2 regions of the Ferrovibrio sp. GW821-FHT12E11 genome follow, and region 2 is predicted to be linked to the other one. Evidence: predicted binding sites of a transcription regulator. Region 2 holds the regulator's gene; the other holds the start of a gene.
The links. Region 2 encodes PhoB, which activates phosphate uptake and scavenging genes when phosphate is short. Its sites were predicted from a motif close to TNTCATAAAACTGTCA; they were not measured.
Positions count from the first base shown of each region.

Region 1: the regulator PhoB is predicted to act here: its motif matches at 3,212-3,227, upstream of AC1ROT_RS09920 (CHAD domain-containing protein).

Region 1 covers NZ_JBXAQG010000001.1:2,001,724-2,006,773, forward strand. The annotation lists gene AC1ROT_RS09910 (ABC transporter ATP-binding protein) at 1-811, shown strand, start outside; gene AC1ROT_RS09915 (phosphodiesterase) at 836-1,660, shown strand; gene AC1ROT_RS09920 (CHAD domain-containing protein) at 1,703-3,151, opposite strand; gene AC1ROT_RS09925 (GNAT family N-acetyltransferase) at 3,492-5,050, shown strand, end outside.
Region 2 covers NZ_JBXAQG010000001.1:3,490,878-3,504,140, reverse strand. The annotation lists gene metH (methionine synthase) at 1-1,538, opposite strand, end outside; gene AC1ROT_RS17410 (homocysteine S-methyltransferase family protein) at 1,535-2,617, opposite strand; gene metF (methylenetetrahydrofolate reductase [NAD(P)H]) at 2,617-3,531, opposite strand; gene AC1ROT_RS17400 (ArsR/SmtB family transcription factor) at 3,528-4,523, opposite strand; gene AC1ROT_RS17395 (MlaC/ttg2D family ABC transporter substrate-binding protein) at 4,687-5,304, shown strand; gene phoB (phosphate regulon transcriptional regulator PhoB) at 5,378-6,100, opposite strand; gene phoU (phosphate signaling complex protein PhoU) at 6,097-6,816, opposite strand; gene pstB (phosphate ABC transporter ATP-binding protein PstB) at 6,837-7,634, opposite strand; gene pstA (phosphate ABC transporter permease PstA) at 7,683-9,017, opposite strand; gene pstC (phosphate ABC transporter permease subunit PstC) at 9,010-10,392, opposite strand; gene AC1ROT_RS17365 (PstS family phosphate ABC transporter substrate-binding protein) at 10,485-11,528, opposite strand; gene AC1ROT_RS17360 (ATP-binding protein) at 11,678-13,096, opposite strand; gene hutG (N-formylglutamate deformylase) at 13,093-13,263, opposite strand, start outside.

The DNA.
Region 1 (5,050 bases), 1.5 Mb from region 2:
GATCGAGCAGAGAAACGTCGGCATGGTGTTCCAGTCCTATGCCCTGTTCCCCAACATGTCGGTGGCCGAAAACATCGGCTACGGCCTGAAGATCCGCAAAATGCCGGCCGACCAGATCAAGACCCGCGTCGGCGAGATGCTGGGCATGATGCAGATCGAGAAGCTGGCCAACCGCAAGATCGACCAGCTGTCGGGCGGTCAGCGCCAGCGCGTCGCGCTCGCCCGTGCGCTCGCCGTGCGGCCGCGCGCGCTGCTTCTCGACGAACCGCTCACGGCCCTCGATGCCAAGCTGCGCGATACCCTGCGGCTGGAGATCGACACGCTGCTGCGCAGCCTGAAGATCACCGCGATCTACGTGACCCATGACCAGGCCGAGGCCATGGCGCTGGGCGACCGAATCGTGGTGATGGAGCATGGCCGCGTCGCCCAGATCGGCGCGCCGCGCGACATCTACCAGAAACCGGCCACGCGTTTCGTCGCCGATTTCATCGGCACCATGAATCGCCTGAACGGCGCCGCGCGCAACGGCATCTTCACCTGCCGCGCCGGCGACCTTGCCTGGGCCGAGGCGCCGGCGCATGTCACCGAAATCCTGTTCCGGCCTGAGGATATCCGGGTCGCCGAAGCCGGCGAGCAGACCGGTCTGCACGGCACCGTCGCGGCCGCCTTCTTCCTCGGCGACCGCACGCGGCTGTTTGTCGATGTCGGCGAGAAACAGCCGCTGGTGATCGAAAGCACGGCGCGCCGCGATTTCAGCCATGGCGAGCAGGTTGGCCTGACCATCGACCCGCGCGGTATACTGGTTCTGTAAGGACGAGCGTAAGGAGCAGCGCCCATGCTGATCGCCCAGATCACCGACACCCATATCAAACTGCCGGGCAAGCTGGCCTATCGCAAGGTCGATACCGCCGCGATGCTGGAGCGCTGCGTCGCCCATCTGGCCACGCTGAAGCAGCAGCCCGACCTGATCCTGCTCACCGGCGACCTGGTCGATCTCGGCCGGCCGGAGGAATACGACCATCTGAAAGCCATTCTGGCACCGATCCGCCAGCGCATCATCGCCATCCCCGGCAATCATGACGAACGCGATGCGATGCGCGACGCCTTCGCCGGCGGCGGTTACCTGCCGCGCGAACGCGGCAGCTTCCTGCAGTTCGTGATCGAGGGCGACTATCCGCTACGCATCATCGGCCTCGACACCCTGATCCCCGGCCAGGGCGGTGGCGAGCTGTGCGATGCGCGGCTGACCTGGCTGGATGAAGCCCTGCGGCAGAAGCCCGATGCACCGACCCTGGTGATGATGCATCATCCGCCGTTCCAGACCGGCATCGGCCATATGGACAAGATCGGCCTGAAAGGTGCCGCCGGCTTCGAGGCCATCGTCGCGCAGCACAGCCAGATCCGCCTGATCCTCTGCGGCCATCTGCATCGCACGATACGCGCCGATGTCGGCGGCCGCAGCGCGCTGACCTGCCCGAGCCCGGCGCATCAGGTGGCGCTGGATATCGATGACGCGGCGCCGAGCCGCTTCACCATGGAGCCACCGGGCTACATGCTGCACTGGTGGAATGACGGAAAACTGGTCAGTCATACGGTGGCGATCGGCGATTATGACGGCCCGCATCCCTTCCACGGTCCGGACGGCAGGCTGATCGACTGAGAGAAGACGTGGATACCAGGAACAAGTCCGGCTATCCACGTCTTAATCTTCCAGCGCGTCCTTCCAGAACGGCTTGATCCTGTCGAAGGCGTTCCAGGCATCGCCGAGATGGGCGAGCTGCAGCTGCTGGCGGCCGGCAAACCAGGCGGCGATCGCCGCCGCTGCCGGGTCGCGGTCCGGCGTCGCGAGGATATTCTCGATCAGGCGGCTGCCCACCGCGGCGTCATTCAGAGCGCCCAGGCAATCCTGCAGCTCGGCCAACGCAACGCTGAAGCGGCGGCTTTCCTTGCGGCTGAAGGCGCTACGGAAGAATTCCGCCGCATAGCGCAGCTTCTTGGCGCGGATGCGCAGATCGTGCAGCGCCTCGGTTTCCAGGCTGGCATGGTCGCGGCCGAGCTTGCGCAGCTTCTTGCGACGCCGCTGCAGCAGCGCGGCGGCGAAGTGCGAGACGGGCTTTGCCGCAATATCAGCCGCGGTGACGGCCGAGCCGTCGAGCACCGCATCGAGAAAACACTCCAGGCCGAGACGGAAGCTGGCGGTGCGCGGCGCCAGCAGGGCGGCCTGCAGGGCCTGCTGCGCGGCGGTGCGGCGATCCTCCAGCACCACGGCCAGATGCTGCAATCCGCGTGCCGGATCGGGCAGGCGCTGCAGCGGCACCAGGGTTTCGGCGAGGAAGACATCAATGTCTCGCTTGCGGCCAAGCGGCCCGTTGAGCCAGCGCAGATCGTCGAGCAGCGGCGACAGCCGGTCGGCATCCAGCAGATCGGCGAACAGCGCAATCGCCGAGCGCAGCCGGCGCAGCGCCACCCGCATCTGATGCACGCCTTCCGCATCGCGGTCGCGCAGCACCGGCAGCAGATTGGCATCGAACTGCGCCAGGCACTGCCGGGCGATGGCGACAAAGGCAGCGGCGGTATCGGAGTCTTCGCTCAGGCCGGTCTCGAAAGCCGCGGCACGCAGCGGCAGCGGTTCGACCAGATCGAGGTCGGCGGCGGCCTGCACCAGCGGCGCGGCCCCGCTCCAGCGCAGATCGCAATCGAGCCCCAGTTCGGCGGCGATGGCATGCAGCGCCGGGGCGGCGGAATCGGCAGCGCCCTGCAGCACCAGCGCCTCGTAAGCCACCTGCTGCTTGCCGCGGCCAAGCGTGACGCCATGCACCTGCAGCTCCAGGCTCTGGCCGTCGCGTTCCAGCGCCCAGGCCTGGCCCTTGAGCGTGCCGGTGGCGAGGATCTGCAGTTCACCGGCCACCGCCGGTGCATCGCCCGTCGCATGACCCGCGACTGGCAGCATGGCATGACGCAGCCCGGCTCTATCCTCGAGGCCGAGACAGAGCCAGCCATCGGCCGCAAATCGGCGATCGGCGGTATCGAGCAGGCGGAGATCGGACTGCACGCGGCGGCCGCGAAGGCCGCTCAGCAGGGGATGTTTGCGTATACGGGTCAGCGAGCCCGGGGCCAGGCCAAGACGCAGCAGCGCGGGCAGTTCGCTCATGGCGGCGGACTCTATCGGAGCGTCGGCGAAAAAGTCAAACAACTCAGGCGTTTACGATTGTTACAGTTCTGCGAAACCGCAGCCTCGCAGACCCATGCCTCAATTCCGCCCCTTTTATCGGCTTAAGTGTGGTTCAGGCAGCTTTCGCAGCCTGCCGGGCCGTCCGGCACAGGTCTTCCCCCCAAGACCGTCGGACGGCCCTTTATTTTCAGCCCCCGCATATATCCATATATCCCGTCGCCGGATTTTACGCCGCTGCGACACCGTGACCGGAATTTGCCCGGGGAATTTGCCTAGGGCCTGGGGCGTTTCTTTCCGTCCCTCCCCAAGCGAGTCCGTCATGACCAAACCCTCCGTCAAAGCCAAGACCAAGCCCCTGCAGCAGACCACGCCGCGCAAACGCAGCGCCCCGGCGAAAAGCAGCGCATCGGCCAAAGGCAGTGCATTGGCCAAAGGCAGCACGGGGGCGAAAACCGGGCCCGTGGAAAAGCCGCGCCTGGTGCTGCGCAATGCCACGCCCCATGACATCCCCGGCATCCGCGCCCTCACCGGCAAGGTCTATGCCGCGATGGGATCGGACGGCGCCTATACCGCGGCGCAGCTGCGCGGCCATCAGCATCATTTCCCCGAAGGCCAGTTCGTCGCCGTCTATGACGAGGTGGTGGTGGGTTACTGCGCCACCTTCCGCATCGCTGAAAAGCTGGTGCTGAAACCCCATGACTGGGAAAGCATCACCGGACGCGGCTATGCGGCACGTCACGACGCCCAGGGCGACTGGCTCTATGGCCTGGAGGTCTGCGTCGATCCCGACTATCGCGGCCTGCGTCTGGGTCAGCGCCTCTACAATGCACGCCGCCAGCTCTGCCAGCATCTGCATCTGAAGGGCATTGTCTTCGGCGGCCGCATGCCCGGCCTGCATCGCCGCTGGATGCAGCTGCGATCGGCGGAGAAATACCTGGAGCTGGTGCAGAGCGGCCGCCTGCGCGATCCGGTGATCAATTTCCAGCTGCGCAACAATTTCGAGCCGCTGGGCGTGCTGCGCGGCTACATGGACACCGACCATGAATCGCGCGGCCATGCCACGCATATGATCTGGCGCAATCCGGAATTCGGCGATACAGCCCATGACGCGCCGGCCAAGCCAGCCCTGCGGGCGCGCACCGCCCGCGTCGCCGCCGTGCAATATCAGCAGCGCCAGGTGGCGTCCTTCGAGGAATTCGCCAAGCAGGTGGAGTATTTCGTCGATGTGGTGGCGGATTACAAAGCCGACTTCGTGCTGTTCCCCGAACTCTTCACCCTGCAGCTGCTGTCCATCGAGAACCGCAACGCGCCGGCCGCCGAGGCGGTCGCCGCACTGACCCGCTATACCGAGCGGCTGAAGGCGCTGTTTACCGAACTGGCGGTCAGCTACAACATCAATATCATCGGCGGCTCGCATCCAACCCGCGATCCGGCCGATGGCCATGTCTACAACATCTGCTATGTCTGCCTGCGCGATGGCGCCGTGCACGAACAGCGCAAGATCCATCCGACGCCGAACGAGCGCTACTGGTGGAACATCACCGGCGGCGACACCTCCAACGTGATCGAGACCGATTTCGGCCCGATCGGCGTGATGATCTGCTACGACGCCGAATTCCCCGAACTGTCGCGCCATCTGGTCGACCAGGGTGCGCAGATCCTGTTCGTGCCCTTCTGCACCGACGAGCGCCAGAGCTATCAGCGCGTGCGGTTCTGCGCCCAGGCGCGCGCCATCGAGAACCAGTGCTACGTGGTGATGGCGGGCAATGTGGGCAACCTGCCCAATGTGGAGAATATGGACATCCAGTATGCCCAGAGCTGCGTGCTGACGCCCTGCGATTTCGCCTTCGCCCGTGACGGCATCGCCGCCGATACCAC
Region 2 (13,263 bases):
GGCGCGATCTTGACGGCCGTGTGGACCTTCGACGTCGTTGCGCCGCCGATCAGCAGCGGCAGGGCAAAGCCCTCGCGTTGCATCTCACTGGCGACATAGCACATCTCGTCCAGGCTCGGCGTGATCAGCCCGCTGAGGCCGATGATGTCGACCTTCTGCTTCTTTGCCTCTTCCAGGATGCGGGCGCAGGACACCATGACGCCAAGGTCGATGACTTCATAATTGTTGCACTGGAGCACGACGCCGACGATGTTCTTGCCGATATCGTGCACGTCACCCTTCACCGTGGCCATCAGCACCTTGCCATTGGTCTTGACCGGGCCGCTGTTCTTCTCAGCTTCGATGAACGGCAGCAGATAGGCCACGGCTTTTTTCATCACGCGGGCGGATTTCACCACCTGGGGCAGAAACATCTTGCCGGCACCGAACAGGTCGCCGACCACGTTCATGCCATCCATCAGCGGACCTTCGATCACCTCCAGCGGCTTGGACACCGTATGGCGGGCTTCCTCCGTGTCCTCATCGATGAAATCAGCGATGCCATGCACCAGGGCATGGGTCAGGCGGGCGCGCACATCCTTCTGCCGCCAGGACATGTCGATTTCCTGGGTCCGGCCGCCGCCCTTGAAGCGTTCGGCGATTTCCAGCATGCGTTCGGTCGCATCGGGCCGGCGGTTGAGCAGCACATCTTCCACGCGCTCACGCAGTTCGGCAGGTATGTCTTCATAAACCGGCAACTGGCCGGCATTGACGATACCCATGTCCATGCCGTTCTGCATGCCGTAATACAGGAACACGGCGTGCATTGCCTCCCGCACCTGCTCGTTGCCGCGGAAGGAGAAGGACACGTTCGAGACGCCGCCCGAGATATGGCAATGCGGCAGGTTCTCGCGAATGCGCCTGGCGCCCTCGAAGAATTCGACCGCATAGTTGTTGTGCTCCTCGATGCCGGTGGCAACCGCGAAGATATTCGGATCGAAAATGATGTCTTCCGGCGGGAATCCGATCTCTTCCGTCAGCAGCTTGTAGGCCCGGGCACAGATTTCGTATTTGCGATCGGCCGTATCGGCCTGGCCCTGTTCGTCGAAAGCCATGACCACGACGGCGGCGCCATAACGCCGCACCTTGCGGGCATGCATCAGGAAAGCCTCTTCGCCCTCCTTCATGCTGATCGAATTGACGATGGCCTTGCCCTGCACGCATTTCAGGCCAGCCTCGATCACATCCCATTTGGAACTGTCGATCATGATCGGCACGCGCGAGATATCGGGTTCGGAGGCGATCAGGTTCAGGTATTTGATCATCGCCGCCTTGGAGTCGAGCATGCCCTCGTCCATGTTGATGTCGATGATCTGGGCGCCATTCTCGACCTGCTGACGCGCAACCGTCAGCGCCGCATCGTAATCGTCGCTCAGGATCAGCTTGCGGAATTTCGCCGATCCGGTGACGTTGGTGCGTTCGCCGATATTGATGAAGACCGGGCCATTGAAGCCACGGTTTTCAGACTCGGGGGAAAAAGACTCGTCGATATCGGTCATGCGGCAGGCACGGCAAAGGGTTCAAGGCCGCTGAGGCGAAGCTGCGGCGGGATGGTCGGGATGCGGCGCGGCTTCACGCCCTTCACACTGTCGGCGATCGCCTTGATATGGTCCGGCGTGGTGCCACAGCACCCACCGACGATGTTCACCAGGCCATGCTCGGCCCATTCGCGCAGATGCTCGGCCGTCTCATGCGGCGGCTCGTCATATTCGCCAAACTGGTTGGGCAGGCCGGCATTGGGATAGGCGCTGACCGGCACATCGGCGACACGGCTCAACTCGGCGATATAGGCGCGCATCTGCTGGGCGCCGAAAGCACAGTTGAGGCCGACCGAAAACGGCTTGGTATGCCGTAGCGAATTCCAGAAGGCTTCCGTGGTCTGGCCCGAGAGCGTGCGACCGGAAAGATCCGTAATGGTGCCCGAGATCATGATGGGCCATTCCTCGCCCAACTCGTCGAAAAGCTCATAGACGCCAAAGGCCGCGGCCTTGGCATTCAGCGTGTCGAATACCGTTTCGATCAACAGCAGATCGGCGCCGCCTTCGACCAGGCCACGCGCCTGTTCCTTATAGGCGTCCTTCAGTTCATCAAACGAGATATTACGGAAATCCGGACGGTTCACGTCGGGCGACAGCGAGGCCGTGCGGTTGGTCGGCCCGATTGCGCCGGCGACAAAACGCGGCTTCGAAGGATCCTTCGCCGTATATTCATCGGCGGCCTGGCGCGCCAGCCGCGCGCCTTCCAGGTTGATGTCGTGGACAGCAGCCTCCAGGTGGTAATCGCCCTGGCTGATCCAGGTGCCGCTGAAGGTATTGGTCTCGATGAGGTCAGCACCGGCGTCCAGGTATTCCCTGTGTACGGCCAGGATCACATCGGGCCGCGTGATGTTCAGCACATCGTGATTGCCCTTGAGGTCGCTGTTCGAACCCTTGAAGCGATCGCCGCGATAATCCTCCTCGGTCAGCTTGCGCCGTTGCAGCATGGTGCCCATGGCGCCATCCAGCACCAGGATACGCTCCTTGGCGGTCTTGCTCAGCAGGGCGCGGCGGGCCTTGCGGATTTCGGCGGTGTCGAACATCAGGCGGCCGCCTCTCCGGCAATGGCCGGCTTCGGCCGCACGCCAAGCACATGGCAGATCGCATAGGTGAGATCGGCGCGGTTCAGCGTATAGAAATGGAATTCGTCGATGCCGGCTGTCAGCAGGCGGCGGCACTGTTCGGCGGCCAGATGCGCCGCCACCATGCGGCGGGTCTCCGGGTCTTCGTCCAGGCCATCGAACTGGTCGGCCATCCAGGCCGGGACGCTGGCGCCGCAGGCGGCCGAGAATTTCACCACCTGGCGGAAATTGGTGACCGGCAGGATGCCCGGCACGATCGGCACGGTGATGCCGGCCGAGCGCGCCCGGTCGAGAAAGCGGAAATACACATCCGTGTCGAAGAAATACTGCGTGATGCAGCGGGTGGCACCGGCATCGACCTTGCGCTTGAGATGCTCCAACTCGACGCGCGGCGAGGCGGTATCGGGATGGCCTTCCGGATAACAGCCGACGCTGATCTCGAAATCGCCGATCTTCTTCAGGCCGGCAATCAGGTCAGTGGAATTGGCATAGCCCTGCGGATGCGGTGCAAAACCGCCGGTGCCCTCCTGCGGATCGCCGCGCAGCGCCACGATATGGCGGATGCCAGCCTGCCAGTAATGCTGAGCGACTTCATCGACCTCGCCCTTGGAAGCGCCGACGCAGGTGAGATGCGCCGCCGGCCTGAGGCCGGTTTCCTTCAGGATACGCACGACGGTGTTATGGGTACGCTCGCGCGTGGAACCGCCAGCGCCATAGGTGACCGAGACGAAGCGCGGATCAAGCGGCGCCAGGCGGGTGACACTGCGCCACAGGCTCTCTTCCATCTCCGCGGTCTTCGGCGGGAAGAATTCGAACGAGACCTTCAGCGGACCAGACCGGCGGGCGGCATGGGCATTGGGTTCAGGGATGCTCATTCTGCAGCACTCTTCTGCGAAGGGGAGAGAACGCCGGCACCGCGCTTGACCGCGTGCCAGACATGAACGGTGAGCGATTGTCCGGGCAAGGCGATGGCCGGTTCGACATCGAGGCCGGCATGGACGCACCAGCCGCGCAATTCGGCATCGGCGAAACCCAGCCGGCGATGCGCATGGCGGTTGCGCAGGTCTTCCAGATCGTGTGGCGCAAAATCGACGATCACCAGACGGCCGCCGGGACGCAGCACGCGCACGGCCTCCTGGATCGCTTTTTGCGGCTCGTCGGCGAAATGCAGCACCTGATGGATCACGGCGGCATCCACGCTGGCATTGTCCAGCGGCAGGGCATACATGTCGGCCTGGCGCACCTGGCAATTTTTGATCCCGGCGCGCTCCAGATTGGCACGGGCGATACTCAGCATGTCGCGGCTCAGATCGACGCCCAGGCCGCGCTTGACCTTGCGGCCGAGAATTTCCAGCAGCCGGCCGGTGCCGGTGCCGATATCCAGCAGGTCTTCTATGGCTCCGCCCTGGGCCAGCAGACGCAGCACGGCCGCCTCGACCTGGGCTTCATCCACATGCAGCGAGCGGATCGCCGACCAATGAGCGGCGTTGTCGCGGAAATAGCGCTCGGCGGCCTCGGCACGGGCCCGCTTCACGGCAGCAAGACGTTCGGCATCGCGCGCCAGCGTGGCATCATAGGGCGGCAACAGGCCGCTCACAGCACGCACCAGCGGCGCACCGGGCAGCCGGTCGCCAACACGGTAGAAGGCCCAGGTGCCTTCCGGCACGCGTTCCAGCAAGCCCGCCTCGCAAAGCAGCTTCAGATGGCGCGAGACACGCGGCTGGCTCTGGCCCAGGATCTGGGTCAGTTCAGAAACGGTGAGTTCGCCCTGGGCGCAAAGCGCCAGCAGGCGCAGGCGTGTGGGTTCGGCCGCGGCGCGCAACGCGGCCATCAGAATATCGAGGGTCAGGGGCGACTCCATAGTCATGCGAATTATATAAACATATCTTTATGTATTTGTGTAGAGCTAACTACCCTGTAAAAAAAGAATCATCGCCTTCCCGCCCCCGTCAGGCTATGGTTCGGCCGCTTTAATGCCGCATTTACCAGCGAAAAAACTATTCCCTTCCGCCTCTTAGCCGGGATTCCCCATGCCGACCGCCCTGCTTTCCCGTCGTTTCGCGATCCTTGCCGGTGCCATCCTGGCGCTGGCCACCCTCCTGCCCGCTGCCCCAGTCCGGGCAGCAGCGGCCGATCAATTCATTCGCGAGACCGGCGGCGACACCATGAAGGCGCTGGGCGATCGCTCTTTAACGACGGAAAAGCGTGAAGCGCTGGTTCGCACCCTGCTGAGCACCCATCTCGATCTTGAGGCGGTCGGTCAGTTCTGCCTCGGCCGCTACAACCGCGGCCTGACCGATGCGCAGCGCCAAGAATACAACAGCCTGTTCGAAGATTACCTGGTGAAGGTCTATTCCCAGCTGCTGTCGCAATATAACGGCGAGACCCTCGATGTCCGCGATGGTGTCAAATCTGCCGGCAGTGAACAGGTGGTGGAGTCCGTGATCGTCCGCCCGAACGGCCCGCCGATCCGTGTCGAATGGAAGACGCACGAGAAGAACGGCAAACCGCTGGTGACCGATGTGGTGGTGGAAGGCGTGTCGATGGCCTTCACCCAGCGCCAGCAGTTCGAATCCGTCATTCAGAATAACGGCGGCAAGGTGGACGCCCTGTTTGCCGCCATGAAGAAGCAGATCGGCCGCCGCTAAAACGCGCCGCGGCAGAGACAAAAAAGCCGGCCGTTGCGAAGCGGCCGGCTTTTTCTTTGCCCATGAGATCTTGTCAGGCCATGGCGGCCGCGGTGGCAGAGGATAGTTCAAGCGCATAGCCGGCCGACCGGACGGTGCGGATCACGTCGCTTTCGCCATTCCCGTTCAACGCCTTGCGCAGTCGGCGGATATGCACGTCGACGGTACGCTGTTCGACATAGATGTCGCGCCCCCAGACTGCATCCAGCAGCTGGTCGCGCGACAGCACGCGGCCGGGATGCTCCAGGAAATAGCGCAGCAGGCGGAATTCCGTCGGGCCAAGATGCACGTCGCGGCTGTTGCGCGTGACCTTGTGGGTGGCGATATCCATCACCAGGCCGCCATAGGTCAGCACCTCCTCTGCCAGCGCCGGCCGGATGCGACGCAGCACTGCGCGGATGCGGGCCAGCAACTCGCTCGGCGAGAATGGCTTGGCGATATAATCGTCGGCCCCGGCATCCAGGCCACGCACGCGGTCGGCCTCCTCGCCCCGCGCCGTCAGCATGATGATCGGTACGTTGCGGGCATTGGGATCGCGGCGCAGTTGGCGGCAGACTTCCAGGCCGGACAGACGCGGCAGCATCCAGTCCAGCAGAATCAGGTCCGGCATATGCTCGGCCACCTTCAGCAGAGCCTGTTCGCCGTCCATCGCCTCGTCGACGGTGTAATTTTCCTTTTCGAGGTTATAGCGCAGCAGTGCCAGCAGCGCGGCTTCATCCTCGATGACAAGGACGCGCGGCTTGATTGCAATATTCATCGCTGGCCTCCCGGCGCATTCACCACGGCATAAGCCGTATCGTCGCCCTTCGGACGGTCTTCCTTCTGCATTTCGCCCGTCACCGTGTAATGGATCAGCTCCGCGATATTGGTGGCGTGATCACCGATGCGCTCGATATTCTTGGCAATAAACAGAAGATGTGTGCTGCTGGTAATCGAACGCGGATCTTCCATCATATAGGTCAGCAGCTCGCGGAACAGGCTGGTGTAAAGCTCGTCCACCTCCTCATCACGGGCCCAGACCGCATCGGCCTTGGCTGCATCCGCCGTGATATAGGCGTCCAGCACGTCCTTGATCAGCGCCTGGACCAACGCCGCCATGCGCGGGATGGCGTGTACCGGACGCACCAGGGGCGCCTGGTTCAGCGCCACAGCGCGTTTGGCGACATTCTTGGCATAGTCGCCGATACGCTCGATCTCCGAGGAAATCCGCAGCGCAGAAACAATCACCCGCAGGTCATTGGCCAGCGGCTGGCGCCGGGCCAGCAGCTCAACGGCGAAATCGTCGACCTGATTGCGCAGAAGATCGATCTTGGCGTCATTGAGCACGACGGCGTTGGCCAGTTCGCTGTCGCGTTTCACCACAGCCTCGACGGCGCTGGACAGCTGCGACTCAGCCTGCCCACCCATCTGCACGATGAGGGTGGAGAGCTTTTTCAGCTCTTCGTCATAGCTCTGGACGATATGTTGCGGCATTGGACTGTCCTCTTTCGCGATCAGCCGAAGCGGCCGGTAATATACCCCTGGGTGCGTTCATCCTTGGGGTTCGTGAAAATCACTTTGGTATCGTCGGTCTCGACCAGATTGCCCAGATGGAAGAAGGCAGTCTTCTGCGAGACGCGGGCTGCCTGCTGCATCGAATGGGTGACGATGACGATGGTGTACTGCTCACGCAGTTCGTCCATCAGCTCTTCGATATGTGCGGTAGCGATCGGATCCAGCGCCGAACAGGGCTCATCCATCAGGATCACCTCTGGCGCCACGGCAATGGCGCGCGCGATGCATAGGCGCTGCTGCTGGCCGCCCGACAGGCTGGTACCCGATTCCTGCAGGCGATTGCCGACTTCCTTCCACAGGCCGGCCTGTTTCAGCGAAGTCTCGACGATATGGTCGAGATGTTCGCTGCTTTCAGCCAGGCCGTGAATGCGCGGCCCGTAGGCGACGTTTTCATAGATCGTCTTCGGGAAGGGATTCGGCTTCTGAAAGACCATGCCGACCCGGGCGCGCAGCTGTACCACATCGACCTTGTTGTCGTAGACATCCAGCCTGTCGAGGCGGATATCGCCAACCACGCGGCAGTCGCGGATGGTGTCGTTCATACGGTTGAGGCAACGCAGGAAGGTCGACTTGCCGCAGCCCGACGGGCCGATCAGCGCCGTGACCGCGCGGGCCGGGATATTGAGGTCGACGTCGCGCAGCGCCTGCTTCTCGCCATAGAAGACGCCGACTTTCTGCGCCACCATCTTGATTTCGATCTCGGACTGGCGGAGATCGACGCCATTACCGTTCTGCATGAAAAATCCTTATGGCTCCGAATTGGGGTGTGGCTTCACGCGTCAGGCCTACCAGCGGCGTTCGAATTTCTTGCGCAGCAAAATGGCGGCCAGGTTCATCAGCAACAGGAAGACCAGCAGGACGATGATGGCTGCCGAAGTCTTTTCGACAAAGCCACGCTCCGAACTGTCAGCCCACATGAAAATCTGCACCGGCAGCACGGTGGCGGCATCGACCGGTGTGGCCGGGATATCGACGATGAAGGCGACCATGCCGATCATCAGCAGCGGCGCGGTCTCGCCCAGCGCATGGGCCATGGCAATGATCGTGCCGGTCAGAATGCCCGGCATGGCCAGCGGCAGCACATGATGCAGCACCACCTGCAGCGGCGAGGCGCCAAGGCCCATGGCGGCCTGGCGGATCGAGGGCGGTACGGCACGCAGGGCGGCACGGGAGGCGATGATGATCACCGGCAGGCTCATCAGCGCCAGCACCAGGCCACCGACCAGCGGCGCCGATCGCGGCATACCGAAGAACCCGATGAAGACGGCCAGGCCAAGCAGGCCGTAAACGATGGATGGCACGGCAGCCAAGTTATTGATGTTGACCTCGATGACTTCGGTCCAACGGTTCTTCGGGGCAAATTCTTCCAGATAGATCGCCGCCATGATGCCCAGCGGGAAAGCGACCACCAGGGTTACGATCAGGGTGAAGAACGATCCCACCACGCCGCCCCAGACACCGACCAGTTCAGGTTCGCGACTGTCGGCGCCGGTGAAGAAGCGGGTGTTGAACTGCAGTTCCAGATCGCCGGTCGACCGCAGGGTTTCGATCCAGCGGACCTGGTTGTCCTTGACCCGGCGCTGGTCTTCCGGTGCGTTGACATCGACCTGCTTCTTGACGAAGACATCGATATCCGAGGAGGTCGGCAGCCAGACCTTGATGGTCTGACCGATCAGGGTCGGATCGGCAACCACCATGCGGGCAACCTGCGGCTCTGCGCCGGAGCTGACCAAGGCCTGCAGACGGCGGCGGTCGCCGCGAGACTGCGCCTCAGGAAACTTCTTCTGCAGCGTCTCCAGGATGATGCCGCCGTAATTGCCCTGCATGATCTTGCGGGTATCGGTGGTACCAACCGGCGCGATCTGTTCGGCACTCAGCTGCAGATCCAGCCGGATATGGGTCTGCTGAAACGCGGTGAAGCCGTTCGAGGCGATGGTGACGAGCAGGACCACCAGCGCCGCCAGCGAGAACAGGATGGCGGCCAGACCGATCAGCTTGAAGCGGCGCTCAGAGGCATAACGGGCCTTGAGGCGGCTTCTGGCCTCTTCGGTCATGTGTATGCCGGGCGACACGGCAGTCGGCGCCGCATTCGGAACAGTATCGGCGAGAATATCAGTCATATTGTTCCCGGTATTTCTTGACGATGCGCAGGGCAACGATGTTCAGGCTGAGCGTGACGATGAACAGCACCAGACCCAGGGCGAAGGCGGCCAGTGTCTTGGGGCTGTCGAATTCCTGGTCGCCAACCAGCAGCGAGGCGATATGCACGGTTACCGTGGTGACGGCTGCCAGCGGATTCGCCGTCAGGTTGGCAGCCAGGCCGGCCGCCATCACCACGATCATGGTTTCGCCGAGCGCACGGCTGAAGGCAAGGATGACCGACGCCGCGATGCCCGGCAGCGCGGCAGGCAGAATAACCCGCTTGATCGTTTCCGACTGCGTGGCGCCGAGTCCGTAAGAACCATCGCGCAGGCTCTGCGGCACGGCGTTGATCACGTCGTCCGACAGCGAGGAAACGAACGGGATAATCATGATGCCCATGACGAGGCCGGCGGCGAGCGCCGACTGCGAGGCGACCGCCAGGCCGATATTCTCACCTATATCCCGAATGAACGGCGCCACCGTGAGGGCGGCGAAGAAGCCGTAGACCACGGTGGGAATGCCGGCCAGCACTTCCAGGGCAGGCTTGGCAAAGGCGCGCACCCTGGGTGCAGCATATTCCGCCATATAGACGGCGGCCATCAGGCCGACCGGCACCGCGACGATCATGGCGATGGCGGCGATCAACAGGGTACCGGCAAACAGCGGCACCGCGCCGAAAGCACCCGACGAACCGACCTGGTCAGCACGGATCGCCATCTGCGGCGACCAGGTGAGACCGAACAGGAATTCGAAAGGATTAACCGCCGCGAAGAACCGCATCGCTTCGAAGACCAGCGAGAGCACAATGCCCACCGTTGTCATGACCGCCAGGGTCGAGCTGACGATCAGCAGCACATTGGCCACCTGCTCGACGCGGTTGCGTGCCCGGAAACCGGCCGCGATACGGCTGCGGCCGAACAGCAGGCCGGCAATGCCCAATGCGAGAACGATCACCCACAGAGCCGTAGTGCCGATCTGGCGCAGGCTGATGTAATGCTCAACCACCGGGCGGATCGTTGCATCGGCCTTGTCCAGCGGAATGTTGCCATAGGCCATGTTGCGAATGTCGGAGATCACCAGGCCGAGCTGGTCGACTGGCAGGCGGCGAACCGCCTCGGGCAGTTCGGCAACCACCAGCTGGCGCACCAGCGTATCTTCGAACGAAATCCAGATGCCGAACAGCAGCAGCGCCGGCAGGCCGCACCAGATCACGACATACCAGCCGTAGAACATCGGCAGGGAGTGCAGGTTGCGGATTTTACCGCCGGCCGCAGCCAGCGCGCGGGACTTGCCCAGATAATAACCGGCGACAGTCAGGCCGATGAGAACCACGAACAGCAACGACAGCGACATCGTATTCCCCGGCGAAAAATTCAGTAAATGCGATAAGAAATTCAGTCGATCGAAAGAACCGGCGGCCGGAAACCCGGCCGCCGGAGCCGTCTTTACATGGACAGGTTGGTCAGGCCGGTCACCTGCGAGCGGACACTGTCCAGCTCCTTCTTCGGCATGGCGACAAGGCCCTTCTTCTCCAGGTAGCCGCCCTGCGCCATGGCGCGGTCGCTGACATACTCGGCGAGGAATTCCTTGATGCCCGGCACGACGCCGATATGGGCCTTCTTCGCATAGACGAAGAGCGGGCGTGACACCGGATACTTGCCATCCGAAATGGTGTCGAAGGTCGGGTCAATACCGTCGACCTTGGCGCCATGCAGCTTGTCCATGTTCTCTTCCAGGAAGGAGAAGCCGAACACACCCATCAGGCCCGGCTGACCCGAGGCCAGACGCTGCACGATCAGGTTGTCATTCTCGCCAGCCTCGATGAAGGCGCCGTCTTCACGGATCTTGCCGCAGGCCGTAGCCTTCGCCTTCGCATCGGCGATGGCATTCACTTCCGGGAACTTCTTGCAGCCGACATCCAGAACCAGTTCGACGAAGCTGTCGCGGGTGCCGGAGGTGGGCGGCGGGCCCATTACTTCGATCTTCCAATCCGGCAGGCTGGCATTGACCTGCTTCCAGGTCTTGTAGGGGTTCGGCGCCATCTGGCCGTTCACCGGTACCTGGGCGGCGAGCGCCAGCCAGATGTCTTCGCGCTTCAGGTTGATGTCCGGCGTGCCCTTCTTCAGGGCGACGGCGATGCCGTCAAAGCCGACCTTCATTTCCACGATGTCCTTCACGCCGTTGGTGGCGCAGGCATCGAACTCGGCCTTGGTCATGCGGCGCGAGGCATTGGTCATGTCGGGATGCTGGGTGCCGACGCCGCCGCAGAACAGCTTCATACCGCCGCCGGTGCCGGTGCTTTCCACGATCGGGGCCTTGAAGCCGCCCGACTGGGCAAAGCGCTCGGCCACCGTGGTGGTGAAGGGATAAACGGTCGAGGAGCCGACAACACGGATTTGATCGCGCGCCTGCTGCGCAGCGGCCGGTTCGGCGAGGCCGAGAGACGCCAGTGCGGCGAGCCCGGCGAGAAGGAGAGCCTTGTTGGTCACGGTATACCTCATCGTGGTTGGCATGGCGCAGGTCTGCGCCGCGGATCACCGAATGAGGGGCCTCAGAACGTGTCTCATCCGGTGGCCGCGACTCCTAAGGCGACCGGGTGACATGGTTATTTCAGTTATATTGCACTCGTGTGACAGTGCTAGACCGGTTTGGCGCTTGTCTCAGATGAATAGGGAACAGATGGCAGACGAATGATGAATTCGCTGCCTTTCCCGAGTTCGGATTCAATGACAAGCCGGCCCCGATGGCGGTTCACAATGTGCTTCACGATCGCCAGCCCGAGGCCGGTTCCGCCGAGATCCCGGCTGCGGGCCGAGTCGACCCGGTAGAATCGCTCGGTCAGGCGCGGCAGATGTTCGCGCGGGATGCCCTCACCCTCGTCGCGGATTCCCGCCTCGATCCCTTCACCGCTCGCCGCCCGGGCCAGACGAACCGTCACGGCGCTGTCGGGTCGGCCGTATTTGATCGCGTTGTCGATCAGATTCTGGAACACCTGCATCAGCTCGTCGCGCGCGCCCCGCACAGGCGGCAGACCATCGTCCAGCTGCAGAGCGATACGAATATTCTTCGCCCTGGCCTGCGGCTCCAGTGCGGCCGCGGCATCGCGCAGCAACGGCGCCAGGGCAACCGGTTCGGATGGATGATCGTGTTCGCGCATCTCGATCTGCGACAGCGACAGCAGATCCTGGATCAGGCGCGACATGCGGCCGGCTTGGTCGCGCATGATTCCGAGGAAGCGGACGCGCGCCGGTTCGTCATCCTTGGCCGGGCCCTGCAGGGTTTCGATGAAACCGACCAGCGAGGCCAGCGGCGTGCGCAACTCGTGGCTGGCATTGGCGACGAAATCGGCCCGCATCTTCTCGGCTTTGCGCAGGGCCGTCAGGTCATGCATCACCAGCACGGCCACCGCATCCTCGCGCGCTGCCGGCAGGGCCACGACGCGCAGCGAGAAGCTGCGGCCATCCGGCACCGGCAGCGTCAGGTCGGCCGATGCCATGCCGGTCTCGCCGCCCAGCACCGCATCGGCTGCCTGCAGCACCATCGGATGACGCAGGGCCACGGTGAGGTCGTTCCCCACGATATCGTTACCAAAGAATTTGCGGGCAGCGAAGTTGGCGCGTGCAATGCTGCGGCTACCGTCAAGCAACAGCACCGGATCGGGCAGCGCGTTGAGGATGGCATCGGCAGTGGTGCTCTGCAGTGCCACCTGGCCCTGTTCGTCAAGCAGCGTGTGGCGCAGGCGTTCGACGGTGACGCCGAGTTCACCGATCATGGTCAGCGCGCCCCAGTCGCTGCCGGTACGGGTCTCCACGCCGACAATCTCGTCGGTGCTGCGCAGCACCCGCCAGGCAGCAATGGTATGCCAGCCGGCAAAGATCGCCATGATGCCGAGCAGCGCCAGCAGCAGAGCCCAGAAGCCCAGCGGCGAGACGGCATCGTTCAGCCGGCCAAGCAGCAGCACCGCCGTCACTGGCACGCCGAGCATCAGGAACAGGCTGAGCCAGCGCATCAGCGGATAGCGCATCTTCGGCAGTTGCTTGTCGCCGCTTCCACTCATGTTGCGGGCCGCCAGCGCAGCAACGTATCCACTAGCCCCTGCAGTACGGCGATTAACGGTGCCGCGCGCTTGGCATCCCAGCGCTCCAGATCCGCCTCGTCCATGTAGCAGCTCTGCGCCATTTCCAGCTGCAGCGCATGCAGGCCGTTCGCGGGCTGGCCGTATTG